3 regions of the Psychrilyobacter piezotolerans genome follow, and region 3 is predicted to be linked to each of the others. Evidence: riboswitches for the same ligand, from Rfam matches in the RefSeq annotation. Region 3 holds a riboswitch; each other region holds the start of a gene.
What was found. A riboswitch is a leader RNA that binds a small molecule or an ion and turns the genes downstream of it on or off. The one in region 3 is predicted to bind lysine.
Positions count from the first base shown of each region.

Region 1: linked by a shared signal. The riboswitch ahead of nhaC (Na+/H+ antiporter NhaC) and the one ahead of kal (3-aminobutyryl-CoA ammonia lyase) in region 3 are both predicted to bind lysine.
Region 2: linked by a shared signal. The riboswitch ahead of DYH56_RS12210 (Na+/H+ antiporter NhaC family protein) and the one ahead of kal (3-aminobutyryl-CoA ammonia lyase) in region 3 are both predicted to bind lysine.

Region 1 covers NZ_QUAJ01000001.1:98,259-101,533, forward strand. The annotation lists gene DYH56_RS00450 (sodium:solute symporter family protein) at 1-355, opposite strand, end outside; gene nhaC (Na+/H+ antiporter NhaC) at 450-1,865, opposite strand; lysine riboswitch at 1,971-2,154, opposite strand; gene orr (ornithine racemase Orr) at 2,203-3,267, opposite strand; gene DYH56_RS00465 (GlmL-related ornithine degradation protein) at 3,264-3,275, opposite strand, start outside.
Region 2 covers NZ_QUAJ01000024.1:19,748-23,022, forward strand. The annotation lists gene DYH56_RS12210 (Na+/H+ antiporter NhaC family protein) at 18-1,754, opposite strand; lysine riboswitch at 1,878-2,052, opposite strand; gene DYH56_RS12215 (YeeE/YedE family protein) at 2,115-3,275, opposite strand, start outside.
Region 3 covers NZ_QUAJ01000002.1:134,466-137,740, forward strand. The annotation lists gene amrS (AmmeMemoRadiSam system radical SAM enzyme) at 1-386, opposite strand, end outside; gene amrA (AmmeMemoRadiSam system protein A) at 391-915, opposite strand; lysine riboswitch at 1,330-1,512, shown strand; gene kal (3-aminobutyryl-CoA ammonia lyase) at 1,604-1,975, shown strand; gene kce (3-keto-5-aminohexanoate cleavage enzyme) at 1,986-2,801, shown strand; gene kdd (L-erythro-3,5-diaminohexanoate dehydrogenase) at 2,814-3,275, shown strand, end outside.

The DNA of each region.
Region 1 (3,275 bases), on a different contig from region 3:
TAATAACAGATGATAGATTTTTCACTTCCTCCCCGTAAAATTCTCCCATGAGTTCCGGAAGATTGTAACTTTTATTTTTTTTTAACCTGTCTACCAGGGGTAAAAGACATAAGAGTCCAAAAGCTGCACAAAGCATAAACCAGGATCCAGCCCATCCATTGGCATAGGAAAAATTAACACTTCCTATAATCGCTGAACTTCCCAATACTGTTGCCAAAAGACTTCCGGCTATCTCCCTTACACCTGCATCTTTTCCTGCTATAAAATAATCTCTCGATCCTTTGATTTTCCTGTAAGAACTATAACCTATAAAAATAACTATAAAAAAATACAAACTTAAAATTACCTGATTCATTTAAACACTCCTAAAAACTATAATATAGATATTATATCATATTTTTCAAAGTAAAAAATCCCTCCTAAAATTAGGAGGGATTTTTATCTTTTTTCTATACTTCTGCTTCTGCTTCTACCTTTTTCTTTTCTATCTTTTCAATAGAGAATCCTGTATACCCATAGATTATAGCTACAATTGGATTGATTAAGTTCAAGAAACAATATGGAACATAAGTCCATGGTGCCAGCCCCAGGGTAGCGATCATATATGCCCCGCATGTATTCCAAGGGATCAATGGTGATGTAAGGGTTCCTGCATCCTCCAATGATCTGGAAAGGTTTTTAGGGTGTAATCCTTTTTCTTCATAGGCACCTTTAAACATTCTTCCAGGCACAACTATGGCAAGATACTGGTCTCCAGCTACTGAGTTTACAAAAATTGGTGTTAATATAGTTACTAATATTAAGTTTCCAGTAGTATGTGCCACAGATAAAATCTTCAGTGCTAAAGTTTCTAACATTTGTGTTTTTTCCATTATTCCACCTAAGATCATGGCACAAATAATTAATGAAACAGTCCACATCATAGAGTCTAGTCCTCCTCTATTTAATAGAGAGTCTACCATTTCTAACCCTGATTCACCTTCGTATCCATAGTGTAAAGTCGAAAATACCGTAGCTAATGATGCTCCTTGGAAGATCATTGCAGCTATTCCACCTAGGATAGCTCCACCGAATAATCCGGGTATTGCCGGAACTTTCATTATTACTGCCCCGATTACAATAACCGGTACTAATAATAGTAGTGGGCTGATATTAAAGTTTCCACTTAGAGTGCTTAATATTCCGTCGATCATCTCTGTATTTAATGCTGCTCCTGTATATTTAGTCCCGATAAATCCAAATAAAATTATAGATATGATGAAACTAGGTACTGTTGTATACAGCATATGTTTAATATGAGTAAATAAATCTGTCCCAGCCATTGCCGGTGCTAAGTTCGTCGTATCCGATAATGGTGATAATTTATCCCCCATATATGCTCCGGAAATAATAGCACCTGCTACTATATGTCTAGGTATTCCCAGTCCTTCTCCTACACCAATAAGTGCGATACCAACTGTTGCTGCTGTTGTCCATGACGAACCGGTAGCCACCGATACAATAGCACATATAATAAGAGTTGCCGGTAAAAATATTCCCGGTGACAAGATCTTTAATCCATAAAAGATCATAGTTGGTACTACACCAGATTGAATCCAAGTTCCTACTACCATTCCGATTATCATAAGAATTATAATTGCACCTAAAGCCATCTTGATAGTTTCAACTACTCCTTCTTCTATCTCATTCCATGTGTAGTTCAGACCAAATATAGCTACTCCTGCTGCGAAAAATGCCGATACTAAGATAGGTATGTGTACATCAATGTGTGCAATTTGAATTGCATAAAATAAACTCCCTATTAAAAATAACAACGGTATCAGTGCGTACATCAGTGTCGTTTCCTTTTTCATCTTACTCCCCATAATCAATTCCTCCTGATTTTTTTATTTATAAGTAACAAAAAGAGCTATCGATAACACTATCAATAACCCCCAACAATAAAACTTAAATAAAGTCTATGCTCAAAATCATTTAATAGCACATCACCAATTTTATATGGTGACAGTCTTATGGATCTTATCCATAATCCCAACACAAAGAATTTTGACTCTTTTCTTCGCATTTCGGCAAATTTACCTTTCATTCTAGGATCAACGCTTGTCATGACTAACCTATAATTACTCTTTAATATTTGCAACCTCTATCTAAATTTTTCTTTTCTGAAAGTTATTCTATAATAATTTATTAATTCTGTCAATTTTAATTAAACACTTTTTTTACATAGGGTGATGTGGTTAACTGCAAAAGGGAACCATAATCTAACTTAAATTCCACTATATCTCCTACCTTATATTCCCTTTTTGAATCGGTTACATCCAGCACCAAATGATCACTACTGGCACCTAATATTATTAATTTTTCATCCATTGCTTCTAAGTTAGACTGGTCTACATCTTGTTTTCCAATGGCTAATATAGCACGTTTTCTCTTTCCCCTGTCGATAAATACAGGTTTTTTCCCAAAAGCATTGAGCCCAATTTCTCCCACTGGATAGGACTCCTTTTCTTTCAGTTCTATTATCTCTACCTCTAATTTTACACTGTCATAGAAGCACCCTTCTAGATTTTTTCCATAGGCTGTTCCCCTCCCAAAGATAAGGGCTTCTCCCAACCTTAGGTTATTTATTTTTGGCGGCATCTTCTTCTTCCACAAAAGATCTAAACTACTGGAATTCCCTCCTGAGATAATATTCAATTTTAAATCATATTTTTTCTCTATTAAATTCGCAATTTTTTCTAATTGTTCTAAATTATCGAAGCTGGGGATGATCCCACCATAACATGTGAGATTCACACCTATCCCCTCTAATTTAATATTTTGCATAGAACTTATCTGATCCATATAGCTCTCTACATCTTCAGGCAGGATTCCCTCTCTGAGGTCTCCTAATTCAAGCATCAGAATAATTCTGTGGACTCTATATTGTTTTCCTGCCTCCTCATTTAAAAGAGCTATAGTAGATATTTCACTGTTTAAACTTATATCCACATGTTTTACCACTTCTTTTATCTGGGAACTCATAGGCAGACGGATCATTACCTTGGGAACATCTAAGCTTTCATATTTTTTTAAATTTTCTACCCTGGAATCTCCTAAATATTTTACTCCTCCTTCCACTAATATCTTAGCTACCTCAATATTTCCAGAAAAAACTTTGGTTATTCCCACTACATCTATCTGGGATTCCCTGCATTTTTTTGTCAAAACTTTTACATTTTTTCTAATTTTATCCAAATCAACCACTACCCTTGGGTATTCAGTCATAAAGTTTC
Region 2 (3,275 bases), on a different contig from region 3:
TAGGTCTCCTAAATTTTCTATGCTAATTCCACTTCTTCTTTTACCACCGATACTTCCTCTACAGACTTACCTGCAAACCTTACAGTAAGTATAGTAACCAGTACGGATATAGGTAAAACGATATAGATAGATATTCCCATCCCAACTGGCAGATATCCAAATAATACTGTGATAGCTCCTACCACAAGTGCATATATAACTTGAGTTTTAACATGCTCTATATGATCACATTCAGCTCCCATGGATGAAAGAATAGTTGTATCGGATATCGGTGAACAATGATCCCCGAAGATAGCTCCTGTAAGAACTGCTCCTATACTCATTACTATATATGATGATAATGTTTCTCCCGATAACCCGGCCCCTCCACCGATGGCATTAGCTAACGGTATTGCCAGGGGCATCAATATTCCCATAGTTCCATATGATGTTCCTGTAGAAAAAGCAATTACAGATCCCAAGACAAATATTATAGATGGCAGAATTGATTTTGGTATACTTCCAGCCAGTGCATTTACCAGGTATACCGATGTTCCTAATTCCTTTATCAGAGAAGTCAGTGACCAGGCCAATAATAAGATAACTCCTGTGATCACCAATGATTTCATCCCGTGTACCCAGGTATCGACAGCCTCTGAAAACTTAAATATCTTCTTAGATATTCCCATAATGATAGCTACAATGGAAGCAAACAATGCTGCCTGGAATATTACCAATGATGCATCGGCATTTCCAAAGGTTTCCCTGATGGCATAAAATGACAGTGGAGAATTATTTACAGTCTCCAGTACCGCTCCCTCTAAATAACCCTTTCCATTCAGATAGAAACCTACAAAAGAACCTACGATCAATACCATGATAGGTATGATGGCGTTCCATATGTTCAATGCCACTCCCTCTTTGGGAGCTATCATCGCAGCTTCCTCAGGAGAAACTTTAGCTGCTGAACCGCTTGTTACCTGACCGGTTGTTCTGGCTCTCATTTCAGCTTTGGCCATGGGACCAAATTCTCTCAAGAAATATGCTGTAGAAGCCACAAATATCAGCATCAGTATATTATAAAATCTATATGGAATTGTTTGTACAAAGATACTGTATGCATTTATATTATCCATTCCTATCAGTGAATATCCGTCTTTTATTACCGATATTTCATATCCTACCCAGGTAGAGATAAGGGCTATCCCTGCAATCGGAGCTGCAGTGGAATCTATTATAAATGCTAATTTTTCTCTGGATATTCTCATCTTATCCGTTATGGGTCTCATAATCGGTCCTACAATAAGTGCATTGGCATAGTCATCGAAGAAGATAAATAATCCCATAACCCAGGTGATCAATTGAGCTGATCTGGGAGTTTTTGCTCTTTTGGCCAAAGATTCTGCCACAGCTCTTGCTCCCCCCATTTTAGAGATCAATGCTACCAATCCCCCTATAGTTAAACACTGTAAGATTATACCTGCATTCCATGAATCTGCCATGGACCCGATTACCCTGTTGGTTATATCGGAAAATCCTCCCAATAGACTAAATAAATAATTTTTCCCCTGAGTTATTCCCAGTAAAAACGATCCTGAATAGATTCCTATAAACAATGACAAAATTACATTCTTAGTGATAAAAGCTAAAGTTATAGCTACAATTGGTGGCAACAGTGTCCACATCCCTAAATTTAACGCTGCCTCTGCCGAATCTGCTCCAAACCCCAAACTACTCATAACTCCTAACAACAATACAATTATTATACCTCTCATATCTTTCCTCCTTGATGTTTTGAAGAAAGGAGATCTTTTAACTCAAAAAAAGAGTTATCGGATCTCTACCGATAACTCTAATTTATAAACCTATAGTTATGTATAATAGGCTCTATCTTAAAATCATTCGACAGCTCCCCATTATCATCTGATAATGACAGTCCTACAGATATTATCCATAGTCCCAACCTAAGATTTCGACAAATCTTAAATTTCGGCAAAACTTCCTTTCTTTTGGTCTCAAAGTCTATCCGACTCCTCCAAAATACTCCTAAGGTTTGCAACCTCTATCTTCATTCATATATTTTTATGTTCAGACTAGTATATCCATTTCAGCTATATTTGTCAAACATATTTTAATTATTTTATTTTTACTGCAACTCTGTTTCCTAAAATTCCTCCACCTACTAAAGCAGCAAAGAAAACCCATCCGGATAGTGAGAAGTTTGCAATTGGAGTATATAGTGCTCCTACATTACAACCGTTTGCAAGTCTAGTTCCTAATCCCATTAATATTCCACCCATAGCATATAAAGCTACCTGTTTAGGTGTAACTTTAATTTCACTTGTCACTACACTTTTAAATGTCCCGGCTAAAAGTAAGCAAATTACCGTTCCTACCATGATCCCTACATTTTGAACATTGATTGGATGGTTGAAAAATGGCATTGTGTATAATTTTACTGGGAAGTTAGTAAAGTTAGATAATGATTCAGGTGATACTCCGAATACCATTAAGAATCTTCCAAACCACCATCCGTAAGGCGTAGAAGCTCCCCATCCGGCTTTAGTTACACCCATTAATAATGTGAATATAACTGCTATTACTGCAGCCCCTACTCCCATACTCCAAGGTTTAACAAATAATTTTACATATGTCTCTTCACTTAATAATTTGAATTCTTTATTACTCTCATCCTTTTGAGTGACGATTTTAACCTGCTCTATTTCACTGGGTACCCCTGTAAAAGTTCCTGAGATTTTTCTAGATGATTCGTATTTTTTAGATAAATAAACTACAATACCACATAGGAATGAAGTTAATAAAACTGCTCCTAAATATCCGTCTAATCCATCCCATTTGAATAAGTCCGGGAAATAAACTCCGTTATATAACTTTGCTCCTGTTTCAGAGGTGAACCATGATTTTCTGATCCAATCCGTTGGAATACCGGCATCTTTTACCCAAGTTGCTGCTCTTTGGAAAGGAAACCCTAGGAAAACACCCATACCGAAAAAGATAAGAGTTATAAAACCTCTTGAAAATCCAGTAACAACATCTGTTAAAACTCCCGATGCACAACAAACTGAAAATGTCATACCAAATCCAAACATGATTCCACCAAGGATTAACCCGGAGTTAACCTGGTTTACCCATAAATCATAAGATGAAGCATCTGCATTATAAAGAAATGCAGCGGATAAGATAGAAGTTCCCAAGAACATATAAGCCAGTATTCTCATTAATTTTGTCGAACCTGTGTTATATGCTCTGTTAACAGATCCTGCAAACCCCATAAA
Region 3 (3,275 bases):
ACAGTAGGTTCATTGTAGGTAAAGGCCACTCCAAACCCTTTAAAGCCTTTCAATACCTCCTCATAGGTATATTCTTTAGTGGGTATCCCTTTAAATTCCTTGGCTATTTCATAGTTTTGGCAGTAAGCACAATTCATATTACACCCTATACTTCCAATGGATAAAACCTCTTTCCCTGGGTAAAAATGGTAAAATGGTTTTTTTTCAATGGGGTCTATATTGAGAGCCGAAACTACTCCATAATTTTGGGTTATCAATTTTCCCCATATGTTTTTCCTTACCCCGCATCTGCCCACACGACCCTCCTCTATGATACACCTGTGGGGACATAACTCACATCCTACTCTTTCACCCTCTAATCTCTTATAAAACATAGCTTCTTTCATCTTTTCACCTATACCTTTTTACAGTAAATTTTTTAATAACCAATCCAGGTTGACGGGTTATCCCGGCTTTATTCATGGCTATCTCTATCTGCTGCTCCACACTATCTACCCCTTCTAAATCCGGTAAAAGTACCCCTTGGGATCTTCCATCACTGATTAAGATACCATATTTTTTAGGATCTAATTCTTTTATATCCTCTATCTCCTCCATAGGGGAAAGGACATCTACAGAAATTTCCAACCATTCTAATTCCTCTTTTTTTAAGGGTTCAAATCTAGGATCATTGAAGGCAGCCGAGATGGCATTTGCCCTTATCTCCTCCAATAAATTTTCCCTGTATGGTACCATGGTTCCTATACATCCCCTTAGGGAATTCTCCTTGTACAGGGTGACAAAACAAGGTTTTTTTTCCATCAGATCTTCCATTTCCTGATATTTATCTTCCTCTTCACTTTGTCCGCCTAAACCTAATTTGTTTAAAATACTCTCTAAAGCTACTTTTACATAGATACTCCTTGGTTTATACACACAACCACCTCCTAAAAAATATTTATTCCTTATTCTTTATTTCATAAATTTAATAAACTTCCTCTTTTATTAAATTTATATATTTATCATGGGAAAATAAAATTTAATTTTTCAACTAATTATATAACTTTATTATGGTAACTATTCATTTTAAATATATTATTTTTTTTTAATAGTACAGATATTGCAGTCATATCTTCATTTTTCCTTAATAAAGTTAGCTTAAAAAACTAAGTTTATCAACTGGATAAGTAAATAAAAAAATACCGTCATAAAAAGACTTTTCTTTTTATTTCCTCTAATAAGGATATAAATATTTTTTTCACTTGACTTTGTGTTCTTTATATAGTAAAAATGTATTAGAACGAATCTATGAATGAGTTTTCATTTTTTTAGATAGGTAACATAAATCAAATATATAATAGAGGAGCATTTATTGTGGTAACTTTTAACATTCAAAGGATCGGAAGATCTTGCGAAGTTAAAAGTGAAGGACTTAATTGCCGAAAGGTTGGATCTATATAGAGCTAACCTTGGTCAATATGGGAAAATCCATCTTGACTGTCACAACTTTAGTTGTGGAGAGCTATTTCTTTTTAGTTCTTGGTGATTTTCTGTCTTAAATCATGGATAGGTGTTTTTTTGATGCAAAAAAATAAAAAAGGGGGAATGAGTTGTGAAAGAAGTAATGATTAGATTGAGGATGAGTACCCACGATGCTCATTATGGCGGTAATTTAGTGGATGGAGCCAGAATGTTAGGTTTATTTGGAGATGTAGCTACTGAACTGCTTATCAGACAAGATGGGGACGAGGGATTATTTAAAGCTTATGACAACGTTGAGTTTATGGCTCCGGTATATGCAGGTGATTTTATCGAAGCTGTAGGTCATATAGAAAAAGTTGGTAATACATCCAGAAGGATGGTTTTTGAAGCTAGAAAAGTAATCGTTCCCAGACCTGATATCAGTGATTCTGCGTGTGAAGTCTTAGAGAAAGCAGTTGTTGTCTGCAGAGCCACTGGAACTTGTGTTACACCTAAAGATAAACAAAGAAATTAGGGGGCAAAAGATGGAAAAATTAATCATAACAGCTGCCATATGTGGAGCTGAGGTAACTAAGGAACACAATCCTAACGTTCCTTATACTGTAGAAGAAATAGTAGAGCAAGCATATGGGGCATATATAGAGGGAGCCAGTATCATACATCTTCATGTAAGGGAGGATGACGGTACTCCTACCCAGTCAAAGGAACGATTTAAAATATGTATGGACGCCATAAAAGAAAAATGTCCGGACGTTATCGTCCAGCCATCTACCGGGGGTGCTGTAGGGATGACCAATGAAGAAAGACTGCAGCCTACAGAATTACATCCTGAGATGGCAACACTGGATTGCGGGACTTTAAATTTCGGCGGGGACGAAGTCTTTACCAACACAGAAAATACCATCAAAGAATTTGGTGAAAAAATGATAGAAAGAGGTGTCAAACCTGAACTGGAGTGTTTTGATAAATCGATGATTGAGATGGCTGTCAGACTAAATAAAAAAGGGTTTATTAAGTCGCCTATGCACTTTAGTTTTGTAATGGGAGTTAACGGTGGTATCGGAGGAGATCTGAGAGACTTCTTATTTTTAAGAGACAGTTTGCCTTGTGGTTCTACTTATTCAGTTGCCGGTCTTGGAAGATTTGAGTTTTCGTTGGCAGCAGCAGCTATCATAAGCGGTGGTCATGTGAGGGTTGGTTTTGAAGATAATATCTATTTAGAAAAAGGTGTCTTAGCTGAATCTAACGGTGTCTTGGTAGCTAAGGTAGTAAGGATTGCCAAGGAACTGGGCAGGCAAATAGCTACACCAGCAGAAGCAAGAGCCATATTAGGATTATAAGGGGGAGAGAAAATGATAAAAGGATGTCCATTTGGAACACACAGAGTAATAGAACCTATGGGAACTATGCCACAGGCTGCATTAAAAATTGACAATACAATGAAGATTAAAAACAACGAGTTATTATTAGATGTAATGACATTAAATATTGATTCAGCATCATTCACACAAATAAAGGAAGCATGCAACAAGGATATAGATAAGATGACCACTATGATCAATGAGATTGTAGGAGAGAGAGGAAAGATGCAAAATCCGGTAACCGGGTCTGGAGGAATGCTGATAGGTGTTGTTAAAGAGATAGGTCCTGATTTTCCTGATAAATCTTTAAAAGTAGGAGATAAATTAGCTACCTTAGTTTCATTGTCCCTTACACCATTAAAAATCAATAAGATTAAAAATGTAAATGTATCCAACGACCAAGTTGATATAGACGGACAGGCTATCCTTTTTGAAACTGGTATATATTCTGTA